One region of the Acidovorax sp. ST3 genome, then DNA from elsewhere that is predicted to be linked to it. Evidence: predicted binding sites of a transcription regulator. Region 1 holds the regulator's gene; the other holds the start of a gene.

Region 1 (10,610 bases):
CATCCCTGCGGGCATGATGAAGAGCTACTCGGCCTACGCCGGTGTGCAGGACGCCATGGTGCAATGGTGGTACGGCCACAATGCCGTGGGCTTCTTCCTGACCGCTGGCTTCCTGGGCATGATGTACTACTTCATCCCCAAGCAGGCGGGCCGTCCGGTGTACTCGTATCGCCTGTCGATCGTGCACTTCTGGGCGCTGATCTTCACCTACATGTGGGCCGGCCCACACCACCTGCACTACACCGCGCTGCCTGACTGGACGCAATCGGTGGGCATGGTGTTCTCGCTCATCCTGCTTGCTCCCAGCTGGGGCGGCATGATCAACGGCATCATGACCCTTTCGGGTGCATGGCACAAGCTGCGTGACGACCCCATCCTGCGCTTCCTGATCGTGTCGCTGTCGTTCTACGGCATGTCCACGTTCGAGGGCCCGATGATGTCCATCAAGACCGTCAACGCCCTGAGCCACTACACCGACTGGACCATCGGCCACGTGCACTCCGGCGCCCTGGGCTGGGTGGGCCTGATCTCGATGGGTTCGCTGTACTACCTGGTGCCCCGCCTGTTCGGCAAGGACAAGATGCACTCTGTCAAGGCGATCGAGCTGCACTTCTGGATGGCCACCATCGGCATCGTGCTGTACATCGCCGCCATGTGGATTGCCGGCGTGATGCAAGGCCTGATGTGGCGCGCGGTCAACCCCGACGGCACGCTCACCTACACCTTCGTGGAAAGCGTGAAGGCGACCTATCCCTTCTACGTGATCCGCGTGGCCGGTGGTCTGCTGTACCTGGGCGGCATGCTGGTCATGGCCTGGAACGTGTGGCTGACTGCCATCTCGGGCCGTTCGGTCAAGGTGGCCATTCCTGCAGTGAACACGGCCCACGCCTGAGTCCGAAGGAGATCATTCATGTCTAACAACAACACATCTGCTTCGACCGGTTTCACCCATGAAAAGGTGGAGACCAATAACTTTCTGATGATCGTGCTGATCCTGATCGTGATCGCCATTGGCGGTCTGGTCGAGATCGTGCCCCTGTTCTTCCAGAAGTCCACGACCGAGGCGGTCAAGGGTGTCGAGCCTTACAACGCCCTGCAGCTGGCAGGCCGCGACATCTATATCCGCGAGGGTTGCTACAACTGCCACTCGCAGATGATCCGCCCCTTCCGCGCAGAGACGCTGCGCTATGGCCACTACTCGGTGGCGGGCGAGTTTGTGTATGACCACCCCTTCCAGTGGGGTAGCAAGCGCACGGGTCCCGACCTGCACCGCGTGGGTGGCAAGTACAGCGACGAATGGCATCGCATCCACCTGAACAACCCCCGCGATGTGGTCCCGGAGTCCAACATGCCCGCATACCCCTGGCTTGAAAAGAACCAGGTGGACCCCGCAGTGATGGCGCCCCGCATGAAGGCCCTGCGCACCGTGGGCGTGCCTTATACCGATGAGCAGATCACGGCAGCGGCGGGCGAAGTCAAGGGCAAGACGGAGCAGGATGCGCTCATCGCCTACCTGCAAGTCATGGGCCGTGCGCTCAAGTAAGCAAAGGAGATATCCCATGGACATCACCACCATGCGCATCGTCGCCACCCTGGCATCGATGGCCTGCTTCATTGGCATCTGGGTCTGGGCCTACCGAGGCCGCAACAAGGCCCGGTTCGACGAGGCAGCCCAGCTGCCTTTCGAGACAGATTGACCTTCACCAGAACGAGAACACCCCATGAGTGACTTCACCAGCAATTTCTGGTCGGTCTTTGTGACCACGCTGACCCTGGTCGGCATCATCGCCTGTGGCATCCTGCTTTGGATGGCGGGCCGCAAGAAGGTGGTGGCCACCTCCGACAACACCACTGGCCACGTTTGGGATGAGGACCTGGTCGAGATGAACAACCCCCTACCGCGCTGGTGGGTGTGGCTGTTCGTCATCACCATCGTCTTTGGCCTGGGCTACCTGGCCGCCTATCCGGGCCTGGGCAGCTTCACCGGCAAGCTCAACTGGACGCAGAAGGGCGAGTACGAAGCCGAAATGGCCAAGGCGAAGACGGAGCTGGAGCCGCTGTACGCACGCTTTGCCTCCATGAAGCCTGAAGACGTTGCCGCCGACCCCCAGGCCCATGCCATTGGCGAGCGCTTGTTCATGAACAACTGCGCACAGTGCCACGGCTCGGATGCGCGCGGCAGCAAGGGCTTCCCCAACCTGACGGACAACGACTGGCTGCACGGCGGCACGCCCGAGAAGATCCGCGAGACGCTGGAGAAGGGCCGCATCGGCAACATGCCTCCCATGGCAGCCGCAGTGGGCTCCCCGGAAGACGTGCGTAACCTGTCGCACTACGTGCTGAGCCTGTCGGGCAGCCCCCATGACTCGCTGCGCGCATCGCTGGGCAAGGCCAAGTTTGCGGCCTGCGCAGCCTGCCACGGCATGGACGGCAAGGGCAACCAGGCACTGGGCGCGCCCAACCTGACCGATGACATCTGGCTGCATGGCTGGGGCGAGGCCGCCATCACCGCCATGATCAACAACGGCAAGGTCAACCAGATGCCTGCACAGGCCGAAAAGTTGACCGAGGCGCAGATCGGCGTACTCTCTGCCTATGTGTGGGGCCTGTCGAACAAGCAGGTGGCTGCACGCTGACCTGACTGCCGGGCGGTGCGTGAGACGCACCGCCCGGGTTTCCGTTTGAAGGCACCCCTTTTGCGCCTTAATTCCGTTCACAAAGCGACACCATGAGCACACCCAGCGAGCCGGCTCGCAAGGTCATCCCGATTACGCCAGTCGCGGCAGATGCGTCTTCTGCGGGCGAGATCATCTCGCTGTACGAAGCGCAAAAGAAGATCTACCCGCGTTCCATCAGCGGCCTGTTTGCGCGCTGGCGCTGGGGCATGGTGTTTCTCACGCAGCTGGTGTTTTACGGGTTGCCGTGGTTTGAGTGGGGCCAGCGCCAGATGGTGCTGTTTGACCTGGGGGCTCGCAGGTTCTACATCTTTGGTCTGGTGCTGTATCCACAGGATTTCATCTACCTCACTGGCCTTCTGATCATTTCGGCGTTGTCGCTGTTCCTGTTCACCGCAGTGGCCGGGCGTCTGTGGTGTGGCTTTGCGTGCCCGCAGACGGTGTACACAGAAATGTTCATGTGGATCGAGCACAAGATCGAAGGCGATCGCAGTGCCCGGCTCCGCCTGGACAACGGCCCCTGGACGTTCGAGAAGATCCGCAAGAAGTTTTTCAAGCAAGTGGTGTGGATCGCGGTGGCCCTGTGGACCGGGTTTACTTTTGTGGGGTACTTCGTCCCCATTCGAGAGCTGGGCAGCGAGCTGCTGGCGTTCCAGGGCAGCTGGCAGATTTTCTGGGTGCTGTTCTACGGTTTTGCCACCTATGGCAATGCGGGCTTCATGCGCGAGCAGGTCTGCAAGTACATGTGCCCTTATGCGCGCTTTCAGAGCGCGATGTTTGATAAAGACACGCTGATCGTTACCTACGACCCTGAACGTGGCGAGCAGCGTGGTCCGCGCAAGAAGAGCATCGACTACAAAGCCCAGGGGCTGGGCGATTGCATTGACTGCTCGCTCTGTGTGCAAGTCTGTCCGGTAGGCATCGACATCCGCAAGGGCTTGCAGTACGAATGCATCGGCTGTGGCCTGTGCGTGGACGCCTGCAACACCGTGATGGACAAGATGCAGTACCCGCGTGGGCTCATCCGCTATTCGACCCAGAACGGCGTGGCCAAGCACTGGACGCAGTCGCAGATGTTGCGCCGCGTGCTGCGTCCCCGCGTGCTGATTTACAGCGCCGTGCTGGTCACCCTCTGCGTGGCCATGTTGGCCAGCCTGGTGGTGCGCACGCCGCTAAAGGTGGATGTGGTGCGGGACCGCGCTGCGCTCTCGCGCATCGTGGCAGGTGGCAAGCTGGAGAACATTTACCGGCTGCAGATCATGAATGCCACCGAGGGCGAGCAGCGTTATCGCATCAGCGCGCGGGGCCTGGATAGGCTCGAAGTGGCTTCCGAGGCTGAAGTGGACATTGGCGCGGCAGAGTCTCGCTGGGTGGCCGTGCGGTTGCAGATTCCTTATGGTTCCGCCACGCCCGGGTCACATGCCGTTCAGTTTGATGTGCAGGCCGTAGGAGCAGCGGCTCATGTGACGGAAAAATCCGTGTTCCTTGTACCGCGTTGAGCGGTATTCCGGTGGGGCCCTTCGGGGCCGCACTTTGACCGATATTGTTGAGGAGTAAAGCACCATGTCTTCAAACCCTGCCATTGCAACCCCGGCGGCAACCGTACCCTGGTGGAAGTTTGGCCATGTGTGGCTGGTGATTGCCGGGCCTCTGATCGTGATCGTGGCGGGCTTTGTGACGCTGTGGCTGGCGATTTCGCGGCCCGACCCCGTGGTGGCGGAGGACTACTACCGCCAGGGCATCGAAATCAACAAGACACTGGTGGCGCCGGAAAAGAGTCTGGCGCCGGCCCTCAAGGCCCGCAACCACGCGGCCACCCCCGTGCAGGACCAACCACGCTGAAAACCCCAGGGTCGCGCACCCGGGCGACCCCGGCAGCACCAGGAGACAGAACCGATATGTGGACGCAACGCCTGATGTGGATTGCATGGCCCGCCTTTTTGATGGCGGGTGTGCTGGAGATGCTGGTTTTTGCCATGGTGGACCCCCAGGACCTGCATTGGTTCGGGCAGCCTCTGGCGCTGTCGCGGCAGGGGGTGTACACCCTCGCATTTTTTGTGTTCTGGGCCATCACCATGGCCACCAGCGCGTTGACCACGCTGCTGTCCATGTCACCGTTTGAGGTCAACCGCTGTCCCGTGCCCGACGGGGAGCGGCCTGACGATTGCCGCAAGACATCATCTTGCTCCTGAGTCTTTTCGCCAGTTGATGCAGGCATGCGGTGCATGCCGTTTTAGAAGAGACAGGCGGATTTTGTATGGGCCCAACCCTCAGCCTAGGAGGGACCGTAATCAGTGGCAGGTCTGCTGGCTGTTCACAATGCGTCGCAGGGCATCGGTGTCAAGGATGCGCACATGGCGCTGTTTGACCTCCACGATGCCTTCTTCCACAAATTTAGAGAAGGTGCGGCTCACTGTTTCAAGTTTGAGGCCCAGGTAGCTGCCGATCTCTTCGCGCGTCATGCGCAGCACCAGTTCTGATTGCGAGAAGCCCCGTGCATGCAGGCGCTGCACCAGGTTGAGCAAGAAGGCCGCCAGCCGCTCCTCGGCACGCATGCTGCCCAGCAGCAGCATCACACCATGTTCGCGCACGATCTCGCGGCTCATGATCTTGTGCACGTGGTGCTGCAGGGCCGTGACTTCGCGGGAAAGTTCTTCGATGCGGTCGAAAGGCATGACGCAGACCTCGGCATCCTCAAGGGCCACCGCGTCACAGGTATGGTGGTCGTTCACGATGCCGTCCAGCCCGATGATCTCCCCCGCCATCTGAAAACCTGTGACTTGGTCGCGACCGTCTTCGGTGGCCACGCAGGTCTTGAAAAAACCGGTGCGGATGGCATACAGGGACGTGAAGGACTCGCCATTGCGAAACAGCGTGCCGCCGCGCTTGACCTTGCGGCGGACAGCAACGACCTCGTCAATGCGCTGCAGTTGCTCTTCGTTCAAGCCCACGGGCATGCACAGCTCGCGGAGGTTGCAGTTGGAGCAGGCGACTTTGATGGTGAGCGGGTTCATAGACACATGGGCTTGGGTTAGCGGTCAAGCATATCGCGCTTGCCGTACACGAACCTGAATACAGGGCGCGGGCAAGCGGCTGACCTTCATCAAATTGTCGCCGTATCGCTTGCGGGTTCACTTGATGCAGGTCAAGGACATGTCCCAGAGCCTACGGCACAGTCAAGGTGTACGCAAGGAAATTTCCCCATGACTGCTGTTTCGCCAGACCTTCTGCGCCGCTTTGACGTGCCAGGGCCCCGCTATACATCCTATCCAACGGCCGACCGTTTCGTGGAGGCGTTTGGTCAGGAAGACTACGTGCTGGCGCTGCAACAGCGCCGCTCGGGCACGCTGGCCAAGGCCATGCCGCTGTCCCTGTACGTGCACATCCCGTTTTGCGAATCCCTGTGCTACTACTGCGCCTGCAACAAGATCATCACCAAGCACCATGACCGCGCCGAGGTCTACTTGCGCTACCTGAGCCGCGAGATCGACCTGCACACCGCGCACTGTGGCGTGGGACAGGTGGTGAGTCAACTGCACCTGGGTGGAGGCACGCCCACCTTCCTCTCCGATGCGGGCCTGCGAGAGCTGATGGCCATGCTCAAGCGCAGCTTCACGCTGGCGCCTGGGGGGGAATACTCCATCGAGGTGGACCCTCGCACCGTCAATGCAGAGCGTCTTGCACTGTTGGCTGAGCTGGGTTTTAACCGGCTGAGTTTTGGCGTGCAGGACTTTGATGCCGAAGTGCAGAAGGCTGTGCACCGCATCCAGCCCGCCGAACAGGTGTTTGCGCTGGTGGAGTCTGCGCGTTCGTTGGGCTTTGACTCGGTGAATGTGGATTTGATCTACGGCCTGCCGCGCCAGACGCCCGAGTCTTTTGACCGCACGCTGGCCCAGGTGGCGCAACTGCGGCCTGACCGCATCGCGCTGTATGCTTACGCGCACCTGCCAGAGCGTTTCAAGCCACAGCGCCGCATCATCTCTGCGGAGTTGCCCACGGGCGCGAGCAAGCTCTCCATGTTGTCGCGCTCGCTCGATGCCTTCATGGATGCTGGATACGCGTACGTGGGCATGGACCACTTTGCGCTGCCCACCGACGCCCTTGCCGTGGCCAAGCGCCAGGGGCGCCTGCACCGCAACTTCCAGGGCTACAGCACGCAGCCGGACTGCGATTTGATCGGTCTGGGCGTATCGGCCATTGGCCGTGTGGGGGCAACCTACAGCCAGAACTCCAAGACGCTGGATGAGTACTACGACTTTCTGGACCAGGGGCGGTTGCCCGTGGTGCGCGGGTTGGCGCTCACGCGCGACGACCTGGTACGCCGTGCGGCCATCATGGCCCTGATGTGCCAAGGGGAACTGTTGTTCGAGCCGATGGAGCAGGCGTGGCTGATCGACTTCCGTCAGTATTTCGCGGCGGAGTTGGCCCAATTGGAGGGCATGCAGGGGCAAGGGCTGGTGCGCGTTGGGCCTGAGGGCATTGAAGTGACCGCGACCGGTTGGTTCTTCGTGCGGGGCATCGCCATGGTTTTTGACCGCTATCTGCAGGCAGATCGCAACCGCGCCCGGTTTTCGCGCATCATCTGATACCTATGCTTGCCACGGTTGGCTGGACTGCTCTGCTCATGGGACTCGCCGGCGGGTCCCACTGCCTGGCCATGTGCTCCGCGCCCTGTGGAGTACTTGTGGGGCAGGGCGGTGCGCCACTGGCGGAGGGCAGTGCCGAGCGGGTGGTGCGCTGGGCGCCACGTGGCGGCGTACTGCAGCGCACCGTAGCCTTTCATGCGGGGCGCCTGGTGGGCTATGCCAGCGCCGGTGCATTGGCGGCCTTGGCCATGGACAGTCTGGCATGGCTGACCCAGCAGACCACCGCGTTGCGTCCCGCCTGGACGCTGATGCACGTGGCGGTGATGGCCTGGGGGCTCATGATGATGGTGCAGTCGCGCCAGCCTGCTTGGGTGGAGCAGGCGGGTCGGTCCGTGTGGGCGCGTGTTCGACCGCTGGTCGGGGCGCCAGGCGGCGTGATGGCGGCCGGAGTCCTGTGGGCCCTGATGCCTTGCGGGTTGCTCTATTCGGCCCTGTTGGTCGCCGCGCTCAGTGGAGGGGCGCTGGAGGGGGCCCTGACCATGGCCCTGTTTGCCGTGGGCAGCGGGGTCTGGCTGGTGGGTGGCCCTTGGGCTTGGAGCAGCCTTCGCAACCGCCTGAATCTCGCACGGGCTCAGTGGGGCACGAGGGCCGCAGGCGCCATGCTGTGCGCGGTCGCTGCCTGGGCGTTGTGGATGGATCTCATTTACAAGCCGTCGCTCTGGTGCCGCTGAACGCGCTGCGCTGATTCGTCCTGTCATCCCCAATCGCCCGCTGGTTCCAAGCGGAGCGATGCCTCAGCCCAAGCTACTGCGGTGCTCCAATCAGGCCCGATTTCTGCCAAGTGTTGCCGGATCGCTGCGCGGTCTGCCGGTTCTTCGCCACGTCACTGGAACTGGTGATAATCTGCGTAACTATTGGTGGCATTGATGTCGCCATGTATCGTGCGCCTGACGTGAACTCATCCATCCTCATCGACATCAGCCAACTGCGTGTCGGCATGTACATCCAGCTCGACGTGGGCTGGATGCACCATCCGTTCCCGACCAGCAGTTTCCGGGTGGCGTCGTCGGAACAGATCGCCACCTTGCGCGAGCTGGGGTTGACCGAGGTACGTTACGTCCCCAAAAAGAGCGATCCAGAACTGCAGGAGCTGGTGCCTGCTGCCTGGAGCGTGCCCGAGATGACAGCCCCACCGCCCAACGGCCTGGATGCGCCCGGGCCTGGGACGGCCACTGTCGTAGACCCCGAGGCACAGCGTCGCCGTGAGCTGCTGGAAGCACAAAACCGGGCCTTGGCCGCCTGCAATCAGCGTTTCTCAGAAGCCACCCGTCAGTACCAGTCCATGGAGCGCACGGTTTCCGAGCACCCGGACCAGGCCAGGGCCAAGGGCGAGGCGCTGGTCTCTGGATGCGTGACCGAACTGCTGGAAAACGGCGACTCCGTCATCCGGCTGCTGTCCGAGGGCGTGGGCGAGCGCAACGGATTGCATCCGATCAATGTGATGGTGATTTCGTTGCTGCTGGGGCGGTCCCTGGGCATGAAGAGCGAGGAACTGCACGATCTGGGTGTGGCCGCATTGATCCACGACATTGGCAAGCTCAAGCTGCCGCCCAATCTGCGCCAGCCCACCCCTTCCATGATCCCCATGGAGCGGACACGCTACGAGACCCACGTGGCGGAATCCGTTGCCCTGGCCAAACGCATGGGGTTTGCCGATGCAGTGCTCACGGCCGTGGCGCGGCACCACGAAATGTGTGACGGCAGTGGTTTTCCCCAGCGCCTGAAGGGGCCCGATCTGGGGCGCATGAGCCAGGTCCTGGCGCTGGTCAACCAGTACGACCGCATGTGCAACCCGGCCATGGGAGTAACGGCGCTGACGCCCCACGAGGCGCTCTCCGTCATCTTTGCCCAGCTCAAGGCCCGTTTTGATTCGGTGGTCCTGGGGGCTTTCATTCGCATGATGGGGGTCTACCCGCCCGGCTCCATCGTGCAATTGGTCAATGACCGGTATGCCATCGTGGCCTCGGTCAACTCGTCGCGGCCGTTGCGGCCCAAGGTCATCGTGCACGACCCACGGGTGCCCAAGGAAGAGGCGCCGATCCTGGATCTGGAAACTGTCCCTGAACTGGGCATACGGCGCAGCCTCAAGCCCGCACAACTGCCGCGTGACGCGCTGGACTACCTGTCTCCCCGGCAGCGGATCTGTTACTTTTTTGAGCGAGCGGTCAGTCCCGGCCCTGACGAGGCTGCGGCGTGAACGATCTCCAATCGCTCGGGTGGCTGGATGGCCTGCAGGAGGCCGTGTGGCTCCTGGATGAGGCCAGCCAACACATCCTGCAAGCCAACGCAGGCGCCGCGCGCCTCACCGGGTTGTCTGCCGCCGCCATGCGAGGGCGGTCTGTGCTGGACTTGGCCAGCACGCCCCAGGAGCTGGCGTTCTGGTCGGAGCCAGTCGATGTGATTGCGCAGGGCGTGACTGCCCATACCAGTTTGCTGCGTGCTGATGGCAGCTTGGTGCCGGTGCAACGTTGTGTCCGGCGTGTGCCTTGGGGGGAGGGTGGTAGTACGGTGCTGCTGCTGACCATGCTGGACCGCAGCCTCCAGGAGACCACTGAGCGTGAACTGGAGACACTGTTGTCCGAGCTGCGTGCCACGCTGGATTCTGCCGCTGATGGCATGCTGGTGTGTGGACTGGATCGCCGTGTGCGCGCATTCAACCAGCGTCTGGCCCAGCTGTGGAACCTGCCGCGCCAGTTGCTGGTGGAGCGCGACGATGCGGCGGTGTACGCCTTCATGGCGGACCAGGTGTCGGACCCCCGCTTCTATGCCGAGCGCCTGGCAGCCATCGACCGCGAACCCATGCAGGAGAGCACCGACATTGTCGAGCTGCGCAACGGCGTGGTGCTGGAGATGCGCACGGTGCCGCAGTTCAGCCAGGGCCGTGCGGTGGGCCGTGTGTATTCGTTCCGGGACATCACCCGGCAGACTGAGACACAAGCCAGCCTGCGCTTGGCCGCGCGCGTGTTTGAGTCCAGCCTGGATGCGATCTTCATCGCCGACAGTCAGCACCGCATCATGCGGATGAACCCCGGGTGTGAGCGGCTGGTCGGCCCTACGGCCAAGGGTTTTGAAGGCTGTGTGGCTGCCTCGCTTTTTGGAGGAGGCTCGGACGCCTCCTTCATGGAGCAGGTGCTGCAGGGCTGGGCCAAGGATGGCTTCTGGGAGGGGGAGTTGTGGCTGCCCCGTGACAACGGCGCTTACTGCGCGGTGCAGCTGTCGTGGGTGGCCCTGCGTGATGACGAAGGGCGGCTGGTGCAGAGCATCGGCTTCATGCGCGACCTGACGCTGC
Region 2 (10,610 bases), on a different contig from region 1:
CGCGATGCGCTGCGCCAGGACCGCGCCCGCGTGCAGTTCGGCACCATCAGCAAGTTCGGCCTCATGGAAATGAGCCGCCAGCGCCTGAAGCCCGCGCTGTCAGAAGGCTCGTCCATCCCCTGCCCCCGCTGCGGCGGCTCGGGCCATATCCGCGACACCGAATCGTCGGCGCTGCAGATCCTGCGCATCATTCAAGAAGAATCGATGAAGGACAACACCGCCGCCGTGCACTGCCAGGTGCCGGTGGAAGTGGCCTCGTTCCTGCTGAACGAAAAGCGCACCGAGATCGCCAAGATCGAACTCAAGCAGCGCGTGGCCGTGCTGATGGTGCCCAACAAGACGTTGGAAACCCCCAACTACCGCCTGGAACGCCTGAAGCACGACGACCCACGCTTGGACCACATCGAAGCCAGCTACAAGCTCGCCGAAGAAGTGGAAGACCCAACGTCTGTCACACGCCGCTCGCAGGAGCCCACCAACAAGCAGACCCCGGTGATCAAGGGCGTGCTGCCTGATGCCCCCGCCCCCGTGGCCGAGCCCCGCCCCGAAGGCGCGGCGCGCCCACCCCGTGGCGGCCAGCGCCCCGCAGCCCATGCAGCCCCTGCACCTGCCCCCGTGGCAGCTCCGGCGCCTGTTGCCCCCGCGCCGCAGGAGCAAGGCTTCTTCGCCTGGCTCAAGAGCCTGTTCGGCTTTGGCAGCGCCCCCGCAGCACCCGCCCCAGTGGCAACGGCTGCGCCAGCCGCCGCACCGGCCGCGGCTGAAACCACTGGCCGTGGCGAACCCCGCCGCGAAGGCCGCAACGGTGAAAGCCGTGGCCGCCGTGGTGGCCGCGACGGCAACCGCGACGGTCAGCGCGAAGGCGCCCCACGTGACGGCAACCGCGAAGGCAGCACCGGCGAAAGCCGTGGCCGCCGTGGTGAACGCTCGGCCGAAGGCCGCGCACCCCGCGACGCAGAGCGCCGCACCGAGGGCGAAGGCCGTGACGGTGGCCGCAACGGACGCGGCGAAGGCCGTGAAGGAGGCCGTGGCCGCCGCGACAGCGAGCCGCGCAACCTGAACGCTGGCACGAACGGTGACAACACCAACGCCGCAACCGCTCAGGTGGAAGGCCCCAACGCTGGCAACACCGGTGGTGCAGAAGGCCAACCCGCCCAGCAACCCCGTGGCGAACGCGGCCCGCGCCGCGAACGCGGTGATCGCGGTGATCGCGGTGGCAACCGTGGCGAGCGTGGTGAACGCGCTCCCCGCGCGGGTGAGGCCCAGGAGGCAGCAGCCCCAGCCGCTGCTGGCGACTTTGCCGACACCGCGCCCCTGGCCTCGTTGCCAGACCTGGACCTGAGTGGCAATGACGCACCCGCCAACGGCAATGGCAATGGCGCCAGCGAAGAGCAACGCCGCGAGCGCCGCTCCCGCGACCGCTACGGCCGTGACCGCCGCGAACGTGGCGAACGTGGCGAGCGTGGCGAGCGTGGCCCACGCGACGCCAATGGCAACGCCGAAGCCGCTGCACCCGCCATGCTGGACTTCGACCCCACCCTGGCCGAGCCCGCCTCGGCACAGGATGAAGCGCCACGCCGCAGCTACTTCAGCAACAATACGCCCGCCGCAGAGCCTGTGGCACCGGTGACAGCCCCTGTGGCCGCAGCGCCAGTCGCAGCGGCTACCGAACCTGTGGCTGTTCCAGCGCCTGTTGCAGCACCCGCTGCCACCCCCATGGCCGCACCGGCTCCGGTCGCGGCACCCGCTCCGGCCGCTGCCGCACCGGCGCCTGCAGCAGCGCCTGCCAAGGGCCTGCCGCGCGTCCAAGCGTTCACGCTGCCCATCGATGAACTGCAACAAGTGGCTGCCGCATCGGGCCTGCAGTGGGTGAACTCGGACGCGGACAAGATTGCGGCCGTGCAGGCCGCCATCGCTGCCGAGCCCAAGCCCATCCGCGTGCCCCGCGAGCGCCCCCCAGCAGTGGTGCTGGACGAAGGCCCGCTGGTGCTGGTAGAAACCCGCCGCGACCTGTCTGCCATGGCGCTGCCATTTGAGCAGCCCCCCGCAGCCTGACACGCTGCAATGGCTGCCGCCCCAGGGCTGTAGCCATCACCCAGAAGGCGGCTCAGGCCGCCTTCTTTTTTTTGGGGCCGCTGAGTGTGCACGGCCCTTGGCGCCAATACCCGCAAGCGGCCGGAGGCAGCCTGTCAGCAGGTACCATTTCGGGTCGCTGGTGCCGCAGTGCAGCCCACTGCCCGCACCGTCCAGGCCACGCCCCACGCCACACAACCGAGCTCCACGGACCCCTCGCCCCATGCTGTTCCTGCTGTCTCCCGCCAAATCGCTCGACTACGACACGCCCGTTCCCGAAGGCCTGCCCCACACCACGCCACAGTTTGTGCCGCAGTCTACGGCCCTCATCGACGTGCTGCGCGAGCAGTCGCCGCAGCAGATTGCGTCGCTGATGGAGTTGAGCGACACGCTCGCGGCCCTGAACGTGGCGCGATACCAGGCCTGGCGCCCCCGCTTCACAGCCCACAACTCGCGCCAGGCGGTGCTGGCCTTCAATGGTGACGTGTACGAGGGGCTGCAGGCCCGCAGCCTGAGCGCTGACGACCTGGACTGGGCCCAGAACCATGTCGCCATTCTCAGTGGCCTGTATGGCGTGCTGCGGCCGCTGGACCGCATGCAGCCTTACCGCCTGGAGATGGGCACACGCCTGGCCACCGACGCGGGCAGCAACCTCTACCAGTTCTGGGGCCGCCAGATTGCCGAGCACCTCAACACCCGGCTGCGCGCCGACACCACGCCGGTGGTGGTCAACCTGGCGTCGCAGGAATACTTCAAGGCCGTGGACCGCAAGGTGCTCAAGGCGCGCGTGATCGAATGCGTGTTCGAGGACTGGAAGGGCGGCAACTACAAGATCATTAGCTTCTTTGCCAAGCGCGCACGCGGCCTGATGGCGCGCTATGCCATCACCCACCGCCTTGCCACACCCCACCAGCTCGAAGGATTTGATCTGGACGGCTATGCCTTTGCCCCGGCCTCCTCCACGCCCGAGCGCCTGGTCTTCCGGCGCAAGGCCCCGCCGGCCTTATAAACACTCCTCCCCTGCTCTTTCTTGTTGAAGGACCGCCATGACATTGCGTTCTGACCAGCACCCGGACGGCACGACCACCAGCACCCAGCGCCCCAGCGCAGCGCGGCAGGCCATCACGCCCGAGCTGCGCCGCTGGATCATTGAGCAGGCGCAGGCGGGCTACGCCGCGCCTGTGGTGCTGCAATCCATGCGCGACGCAGGCTGGGACGAGGACGTGGCCGCCGACGCGCTGGAGATCACGCTGCAGGAGCACCTGAACGACCTGGCCGTGCAGCAGGGCCTGCCCTCGGCCGTGCCGGTGCCCGAGCCCCGGCTGGATGAATCCCCCGCCCAGGTGGACTGCGGAGACCGCACCGTGAATGTGCTGCTGGCCATGGCGCAGCCGCGCATCGTGGTGTTTGGCAACCTGCTGTCGCCGGAGGAGTGTGATGCCCTGATCGCCGCCGCAGAGCCCCGCATGGCACGCTCGCTCACCGTGGCCACAAAGACCGGCGGCGAAGAGATCAACGCCGACCGCACCAGCGACGGCATGTTCTTCCAGCGCGGCCAAAGCCCGTTGATCCAGCGCATCGAAGAGCGCATCGCGCGCCTGCTCCAGTGGCCCATCGAAAACGGCGAAGGCCTGCAGGTGCTGCATTACCGCCCCGGCGCCGAATACAAACCCCACTACGACTACTTCGACCCCGCCGAGCCCGGCACGCCCAGCATCATCAAGCGCGGCGGCCAGCGTGTGGGCACGCTGGTGATGTACCTCAACACGCCCGAAAAGGGCGGCGGCACCACCTTCCCCGACGTGCACCTGGAGGTCGCGCCGCAGCGTGGCAACGCGGTGTTCTTCAGCTACGAGCGCCCGCACCCGTCCACCCGCACCCTGCATGGCGGCGCCCCCGTGATCGCAGGGGACAAATGGATCGCCACCAAATGGCTGCGCGAGCGGGAATTTCAGTAAAAACGCCGGTATGCGCTAGTCGAATATGCGCCAGAAGCTACAAAAACAGTAGCAAAACACGTCCCCCTTGGAACCCATACACCCGAAAGACCAGGCCATGAACACGCCAGAACAGTCCCAGCTTGGCAAGGCCTCGGCCTATATCGACCAGTACGACGCGTCGCTGCTGTTCCCCATCCCGCGCGCGGGCAAGCGGGCCGAGATCGGCATCACCGGCGCGGCACCCTTCTTCGGGGCCGACCTGTGGACGGCGTTCGAGCTGTCGTGGCTGAACCAGCGTGGCAAACCGCAGGTGGCTTTGGCGCACATCACCGTGCCGTGCGAGACGCCCAACATCGTTGAGAGCAAGTCGTTCAAGCTGTACCTCAACAGCTTCAACAACACACGTTTTGCCGATGCGGCCGAGGTGCAGGCCCGCATCCGCGCCGACATCAGCGAGGCCGTGTGGCGCGGCGCCGAGCACCCCGCCACCGTGGGCGTGAAGCTCATCGCACCCGAGCTGTTTGACCAGGAGCCCGTGCACGAGCTGGACGGCCTGAGCCTGGACCGGCTGGACGTGGAATGCACGCGCTACCAACCCGCGCCCGACCTGCTGACGGCCACATTCAACGAAGCGCCCGTGACCGAGACCCTCACCAGCAACCTGCTGAAGAGCAACTGCCTGGTGACCGGCCAGCCCGACTGGGGCAGCGTGCAGATCAGCTACAGCGGCCCGCAGATCAACCAGGAAGGCCTGCTGCAGTACCTAGTGAGCTTTCGCAACCACAACGAATTCCACGAGCAGTGCGTGGAGCGCATCTTCATGGACGTGTGGACGCGCTGCAAACCCATCAAGCTCACGGTGTACGCGCGCTACACGCGCCGGGGCGGGCTGGACATCAACCCCCTGCGCACCAGTCACCCGCAAGCCCTGCCGCGCAACGTGCGAACGGCGCGGCAGTAGGCCTGACCATCCCCGTCAACCGACCGCCTTCATCAGTTGCGCGCGTCAATCCAGTCGCACCGCAGGGTGTGGCGCAGGTGCGCGCGGGTGCGCCAGGCAACGTACAGGCTGGGGACAAAAATGCCGATCAGGCAGACCGGCGCGGCGCAGGGCTCGCCAAAAGCGCAGATGGGAAACCAGCCCACCCAGCCCAGCATCCAGACCGTCAGCACCAGGTCCCACAGGTGGTATTCGAGCGGGTGGTCGGCCTTGTGTGCCACATGCCACTGCTTGATGCGCTGCAGCTCGTCGAGGGTCATGGTGATCTCCCGGAAAACGGGAAAATCACTGTAAGTTACGAGTAAGAATTCGTCAAGGTACGAATGGCTGCGGGCGGCTCCTTGCGGTGCCGCTCACCCCAGCCGGAACACGTCCACCGAGCGGCCCAGCGACACCGCACTCTCCTTGAGACCCTGGGCGGCGGCGGCAGATTCCTCCACCAGCGCGGCGTTCTGCTGCGTCACGGTGTCAAGCTGGGTCACGGCCTCGTTGACCTGGGCAATGCCCTGCGACTGCTCCTTGGTGGCGCTGCTGATCTGCTGGACCAGCGTGCTCACGCGTTCCACCGCATGGACCACGCCTTCGATGGTGGTGCCGGCATGGTCCATCTGCTGCGCGCCGCTGGCGATCTGGTTCACCGTGACGCCGATCAGGCCGCTGATCTCCTTGGCCGAGCTGGCACTGCGTTGCGCCAGTGCCCGCACCTCGCCAGCCACCACCGCAAAGCCCCGGCCCTGCTCGCCAGCCCGCGCGGCTTCCACCGCGGCGTTGAGCGCCAGCAGATTGGTCTGGAAGGCAATGCCCTCGATCACGCCCACGATCTCGCTGATCTTGGTGGACGACAGCTTCATCTGCTGCATGGCCGCGCCCACCTCCTGCACCGCTTGGCCACCGCGCGTGGCGATGTCGCTGCTCTGTGCGCTCTCGTGCGACACCTTGGCGGCTGTCTCCGACGTCTGCAGCACCGTACTGGCCAGTTGTTCCATGGCCGCGGCGGTTTCTTCCAGGCTGCTGGCCTGCGACTCGGTACGGGCCGACAGGTCCATGCCGCCGCGCGCGATTTCGTCGGCCGATTCGATGAAGTTGCGCACCTCGGTGCGCACGTCGCCCACCACGGCGCGCAGATTGACCTGGGTCTGCTGCAAACGCTGCATCAGCGCGCCCAGGGGTTGGGGGTAGTCCGTGCCCACCGACGTGGCGAGGTTGCAGGCCGAGATGTCGGATGCGAAGCGGGTGGCGTCGTGCACCCCTTGCAGCACGGTGGCCTGAAAGCGCCACAGCGTCCACCCCGCCCCCAGCACCAGCAGCGCCAGGCGGGCCACCCAGGCGGTGGTGCCTTGCAGGCCCATCACGTCGGGCAACAAGGCCAGCAGCACCATCACCGCCAGCAACAGCGCCATGCGGGGCAGCAAGGCCATCTGCGCCAGGCGCTGCTGCCAGCCGCGCACCCCGCGATAGCGCACGTTGCCCGAGTTCAGGTAAAAGCTGCTCGCGCCCGATGCCGCCTCGCTGCGCATCTGGGCATACAGGGCTTCAGCGGCAGAAATTTCTGCCGCGCTGGGCTTGGTGCGCACCGACATGTAGGCGCGTGGCTTGCCGCCTTCCATGATGGGAGTGACATTGGCGCGCACCCAGTAGTGGTCGCCGTTCTTGCGCCGGTTTTTCACCAGCCCCGTCCAGGGCTCGCCCCGGCCAATGGTGCGCCACATGTCCTTGTAGGCCTCGGGCGGCATGTCCGGGTGGCGAATGATGTTGTGCGGCTGGCCGATGAGTTCGTCGTAGCTGTAGCCACTGACGCGCACAAACGCCGGGTTGCAGTGCGTGATCTCGCCCTTGGTGTTGGTGCTGGACACCAGCAGCTCATCACCGGGGTAGTCAAAATTCTGCTGGGTCACTGGCAGGTTGATGCGCATTCGAGGCTCCTGGAAGGCCTGCGGCAGGGGCAGGCAGCGCGGTGTTTTGTTAGACGTTCGTGTAACCGCTTGATACGAATCAAGTCTAACTGCTCACTCCTCCGATTTGCACCAAAAAGGTGCCGAATGAGGGGTAGCTTGCACAACCCTCCCAAGGCGCGCCCAGCCCCCTCCTGTGGCATTAAAAGAGCTGCCCCGTGTCCCTGTCCACACCCGCCTGCGGCCTGCGCCGGCTGCTCGCGGCTGCCGCACGGGTCTGCGGATCGGGCTCAGGCTCCTCGCCGCGCCGCACCAGCGTGCTGGCACGTACGCCCAGCAGCCGCAGGCGCTTGTCCAGCGGCACGCGCTTGAGGCACTGCCCGGCCAGCTGCCGGATGGTGGCCCCGTCGGCCGTGTAGCTGTGGGCGGTGTGGTCGCGCGTCGCAATCTTGAAGTCGTCGTAGCGCAGCTTGATGCCGATGGTGCGCGCCACATAGCCCTTGCGCTGCAGGTCCTCGGCCACGCGCATGCACAGGTCGGTAAAGATCGCGCCCAGCTCGGCCCGGTCGCGCACCGCATGCAGGTCGCGGTCAAAGGTGGTCTCGCGGCTCATGCTCACGGGCTCGCTCTCGGTCACCACCGGGCTGTCGTCGCGGCCCCAGGCCACGCGGTGCATCCATGCGCCAGTGGACTTGCCAAAATGGCCCATCAGCCATTGCTCATCCTGCGCGGCCAGCTGCCCGATGGTCTCGATGCCTAGGCGCGCCAGCTTCTCGCCAGCCTTGGGGCCAATGCCGTTGATCTTGCGCACGTTCAGGGGCCAGATCTTGCTCTGCAGGTCTTCCTCGTAAACGATGGAGATGCCGTTGGGCTTGTTGAACTCGCTGGCCATCTTGGCCAACAGCCGGTTGGGCGCCACGCCAATCGAGCAGGTCAGCCCGGTCCGTTCAAAGATGCTTTTCTGGATGAGCCGCGCAAGCACCCGCCCGCCTTCGCGCTGGCCTCCCGGCACGTCGGTGAAGTCGATGTAGACCTCGTCCACGCCCCGGTCCTGCATCACCGGCGCGATCTCGGTGATGGTGCTTTTGAACAGGCGCGAAAAGCGTCGCACCTCATCAAAATCCACCGGCAGAACGATGGCCTGCGGGCACAGCTTGGCCGCTTTCATCATGCCCATGGCCGAGCCCACGCCAAACTGCCGCGCCGGGTAGGTGGCTGTGGTGATCACGCCCCGGCCCACATAGTCCTTGAGCAGCGGAAAGTCCTCCACCGGGATGAAGCGCCGCTCGCGCTCTGCGGTGCCGTCCGGGCCGCGCAGCAGCAGCTCGTCCACCTTGCGCCGCCCGCCCCCTATCACCACGGGCAGGCCTTTGAGCTGCGGGTAGCGCAGCAGCTCGACGGACGCAAAAAAAGCGTCCATGTCCAGGTGCGCGATGCGGCGCCGCTTGCCGGAAGAGGCAGCCTGCGCGGGGGGGTGGGTCTCAGAAGAATCGAACTCGGTGGCGGTCACACCCGATATTGTGCGGGGCGGCGCCATCCCTGCGCAGGCGGTGCATTAGCGATTGCGCCGCGCGCTACGCTCCCCTGCCGCGATGGCCCCCAGCAATAGCACCACACCTGCCATCTGCCAAGCGTCCAAGGTGTGCTGAAAGTACACCCAGTCCACCACGATGGCGACCGTCGGGTAGGCAAACTGCAGCACCGCCACCCGGGCCGTGGCCAGCCGGGCCATGCCTGCGTACATCAGGGTGTATGCCAGGCCCGTGTGGATCAGCCCCAGCCCGGCCAACCATGCCCATGGGGCGCCCCAGGCGGGCCAGCCTTGGCCCACGGGGGCCACCCACAGCACGGCGGCACCCAGCGCGCATTGCCACCACGCCAGCGCGCCCACCGGCAGCGCCCCCAGGCGCTTGGCAACCACGGTGACGGTGGCTGTGCACAGCGCACCGACCAGGCAGAGCCCCACGCCCACCCAGTAGCCAGACGCATGCCCGGCGCCGGAGGAGGTCAGCCCCCCGGCCACGCCCGTGGCCAGCACCAGCCCCACCATCGCGACCAGCACGGACACCACGCGCTGCCGGGGCACGGCTTCTTTGAGCCACCAGGCCCCCAGCAGCAACACCCACAGGGGCTGCACATGGAACAGCACCACCGCCACCCCGGTGGGCACCTGCTGGATCGCCGTGAAAAACAGCCACCAGCTCGCCAGCATCAGCCCGCTGAGCAGCAACACCCACGGCAAAGCCGCCCAGCCCACCCAGAGCCCCCGCCACAGTCCCGACCATGACCGGTGGCGCCAGGCCATCCATAACGTGAGCCCCACGAGACCAAAAGCGCAGCGGAACCAGGTCACCGTCAACGGCGCCGCCTGCGCCTCGTGCACGAACACGCCGATGGAGCCCAGCAGCGCGTTGCCCAGCAAAAAAGCGATCCAGCCATCCAGCCGGTGGGCAGACGACAGCCCACGCTCGCTGCCCGCAGGGAAGGCGGACGCGGGAACCACGGGGACGGATGTGCCTGAAACGGTAGAGGACGACTGCTGCATGCCCGCAGTGTGGCCGCCAGCCGCTGCAATCGAAAGCGCATAATTTACGCATCAATCATTCGATTTTCGAATACATCACCACAGGGGCAATCCATGAGCTACCGCGACTTGCAACTCGACTGGCTTCAATGCCTGGTGGCGGCGGTGGATGCAGGCTCGCTCTCCGGCGCGGCGGCCGAGGTGCACCGGTCGCAGTCGGCGGTCAGCATGCAGCTCAAGAAGCTGGAAGACGCCGTAGGCCACCGACTGCTGGAGCGCGATGCCCGCAAGCAGCACCTCACGCCCGAGGGTGAAACCCTGCTGGGCTATGCGCGCCGCATTCTGGAACTGCACGCAGAAGCGCACGACGCACTGAACGGCGACACCCTCACAGGCCGGGTGCGGCTGGGGGTGCCGGATGACTACGCAGCGCGCTACCTCACGCCTGTGCTCAAGCGCTTTGCGCCCCGTCACAGTGCGGTGGAGATTGAGCTGGACTGCGAGCAGTCCACCGCACTCATCCCGCGTGTGGCCAATGGCGACCTGGACCTGGCCCTGATCTCGCGCGACCACGCACGCCGGGGCACGCTGCTGTTCCATGAGCCCATGGTGTGGGTGGGGTCGGCGCAGTTCGAGTTGTGGAGGCGTGACCCGCTGCCGATTGCGGTGTACGAATCGGCCAGCCTGGCGCGGCGCGGCGCCATCCACGCGCTGGCGCAGCAGGGGCGCCGCTACAAGGTGGTCTATCACAGCTCCAGCCTGGCCGGGCAAATTGCAGCGGTGGAAAGCGGCCTGGCCGTGGCCGCCCTCACCCACTGCAGCGTGCCGCCGCAGCTGCAGGTGCTCGGCACCGAACACGGCCTGGGGCCGCTGGGGCCTATGGAAGTGGCCGTGTACCGCAGCCGCGCATCGCGCGGCTCCAAAGCGGTGGACAGCCTGCAGAGCCTGCTGGTGCAGACCCTGAGGCAATCAGGCGGCGCCCGCGTAACCAGCTGAACGCCTAAGGGCCTAAGGGCCTAAGTACGAAACGGGAGCCTACTTCTTGGAGAGTGCTGCACTGCGAATGCCCTGCAGCGTGCCGGTGGGCGTGATCGCCTCGGGGTCGATCAGGCAGTGCAGCACGCTGGGCATGCCACTGGCGCGGGCCCGGGCCAGCGCGGGGGCGAAGTCTTCGGTGCGCTCCA

Evidence for each region. The regulator FNR, encoded in region 1, switches genes on or off when oxygen is low (the NO sensors DNR and NnrR bind a similar motif). The targets are predictions, from matches to a motif close to TTGATNNNNATCAA.
Region 2: a site for FNR is predicted at 6,993-7,006, ahead of DNK89_RS06325 (PAS domain-containing methyl-accepting chemotaxis protein). Genes of this name have one in related genera too.

What each region holds. Positions count from the first base shown of each region.
Region 1 is NZ_QKVP01000005.1:260,649-271,258, forward strand. It holds gene ccoN (cytochrome-c oxidase, cbb3-type subunit I) at 1-892, shown strand, start outside; gene ccoO (cytochrome-c oxidase, cbb3-type subunit II) at 911-1,543, shown strand; gene DNK89_RS17365 (CcoQ/FixQ family Cbb3-type cytochrome c oxidase assembly chaperone) at 1,560-1,697, shown strand; gene ccoP (cytochrome-c oxidase, cbb3-type subunit III) at 1,722-2,636, shown strand; gene ccoG (cytochrome c oxidase accessory protein CcoG) at 2,729-4,174, shown strand; gene DNK89_RS17380 (FixH family protein) at 4,239-4,517, shown strand; gene DNK89_RS17385 (hypothetical protein) at 4,574-4,867, shown strand; gene fnr (fumarate/nitrate reduction transcriptional regulator Fnr) at 4,967-5,689, opposite strand; gene hemN (oxygen-independent coproporphyrinogen III oxidase) at 5,879-7,261, shown strand; gene DNK89_RS17400 (sulfite exporter TauE/SafE family protein) at 7,267-7,992, shown strand; gene DNK89_RS17405 (HD-GYP domain-containing protein) at 8,196-9,518, shown strand; gene DNK89_RS17410 (EAL domain-containing protein) at 9,515-10,610, shown strand, end outside.
Region 2 is NZ_QKVP01000002.1:290,525-301,134, forward strand. It holds gene DNK89_RS06300 (Rne/Rng family ribonuclease) at 1-2,052, shown strand, start outside; gene yaaA (peroxide stress protein YaaA) at 2,294-3,079, shown strand; gene DNK89_RS06310 (2OG-Fe(II) oxygenase) at 3,117-4,028, shown strand; gene queF (NADPH-dependent 7-cyano-7-deazaguanine reductase QueF) at 4,126-4,971, shown strand; gene DNK89_RS06320 (hypothetical protein) at 5,004-5,270, opposite strand; gene DNK89_RS06325 (PAS domain-containing methyl-accepting chemotaxis protein) at 5,364-6,923, opposite strand; gene DNK89_RS06330 (DNA polymerase IV) at 7,105-8,322, opposite strand; gene DNK89_RS06335 (DMT family transporter) at 8,458-9,405, opposite strand; gene DNK89_RS06340 (LysR family transcriptional regulator) at 9,541-10,422, shown strand; gene DNK89_RS06345 (thiamine pyrophosphate-binding protein) at 10,462-10,610, opposite strand, start outside.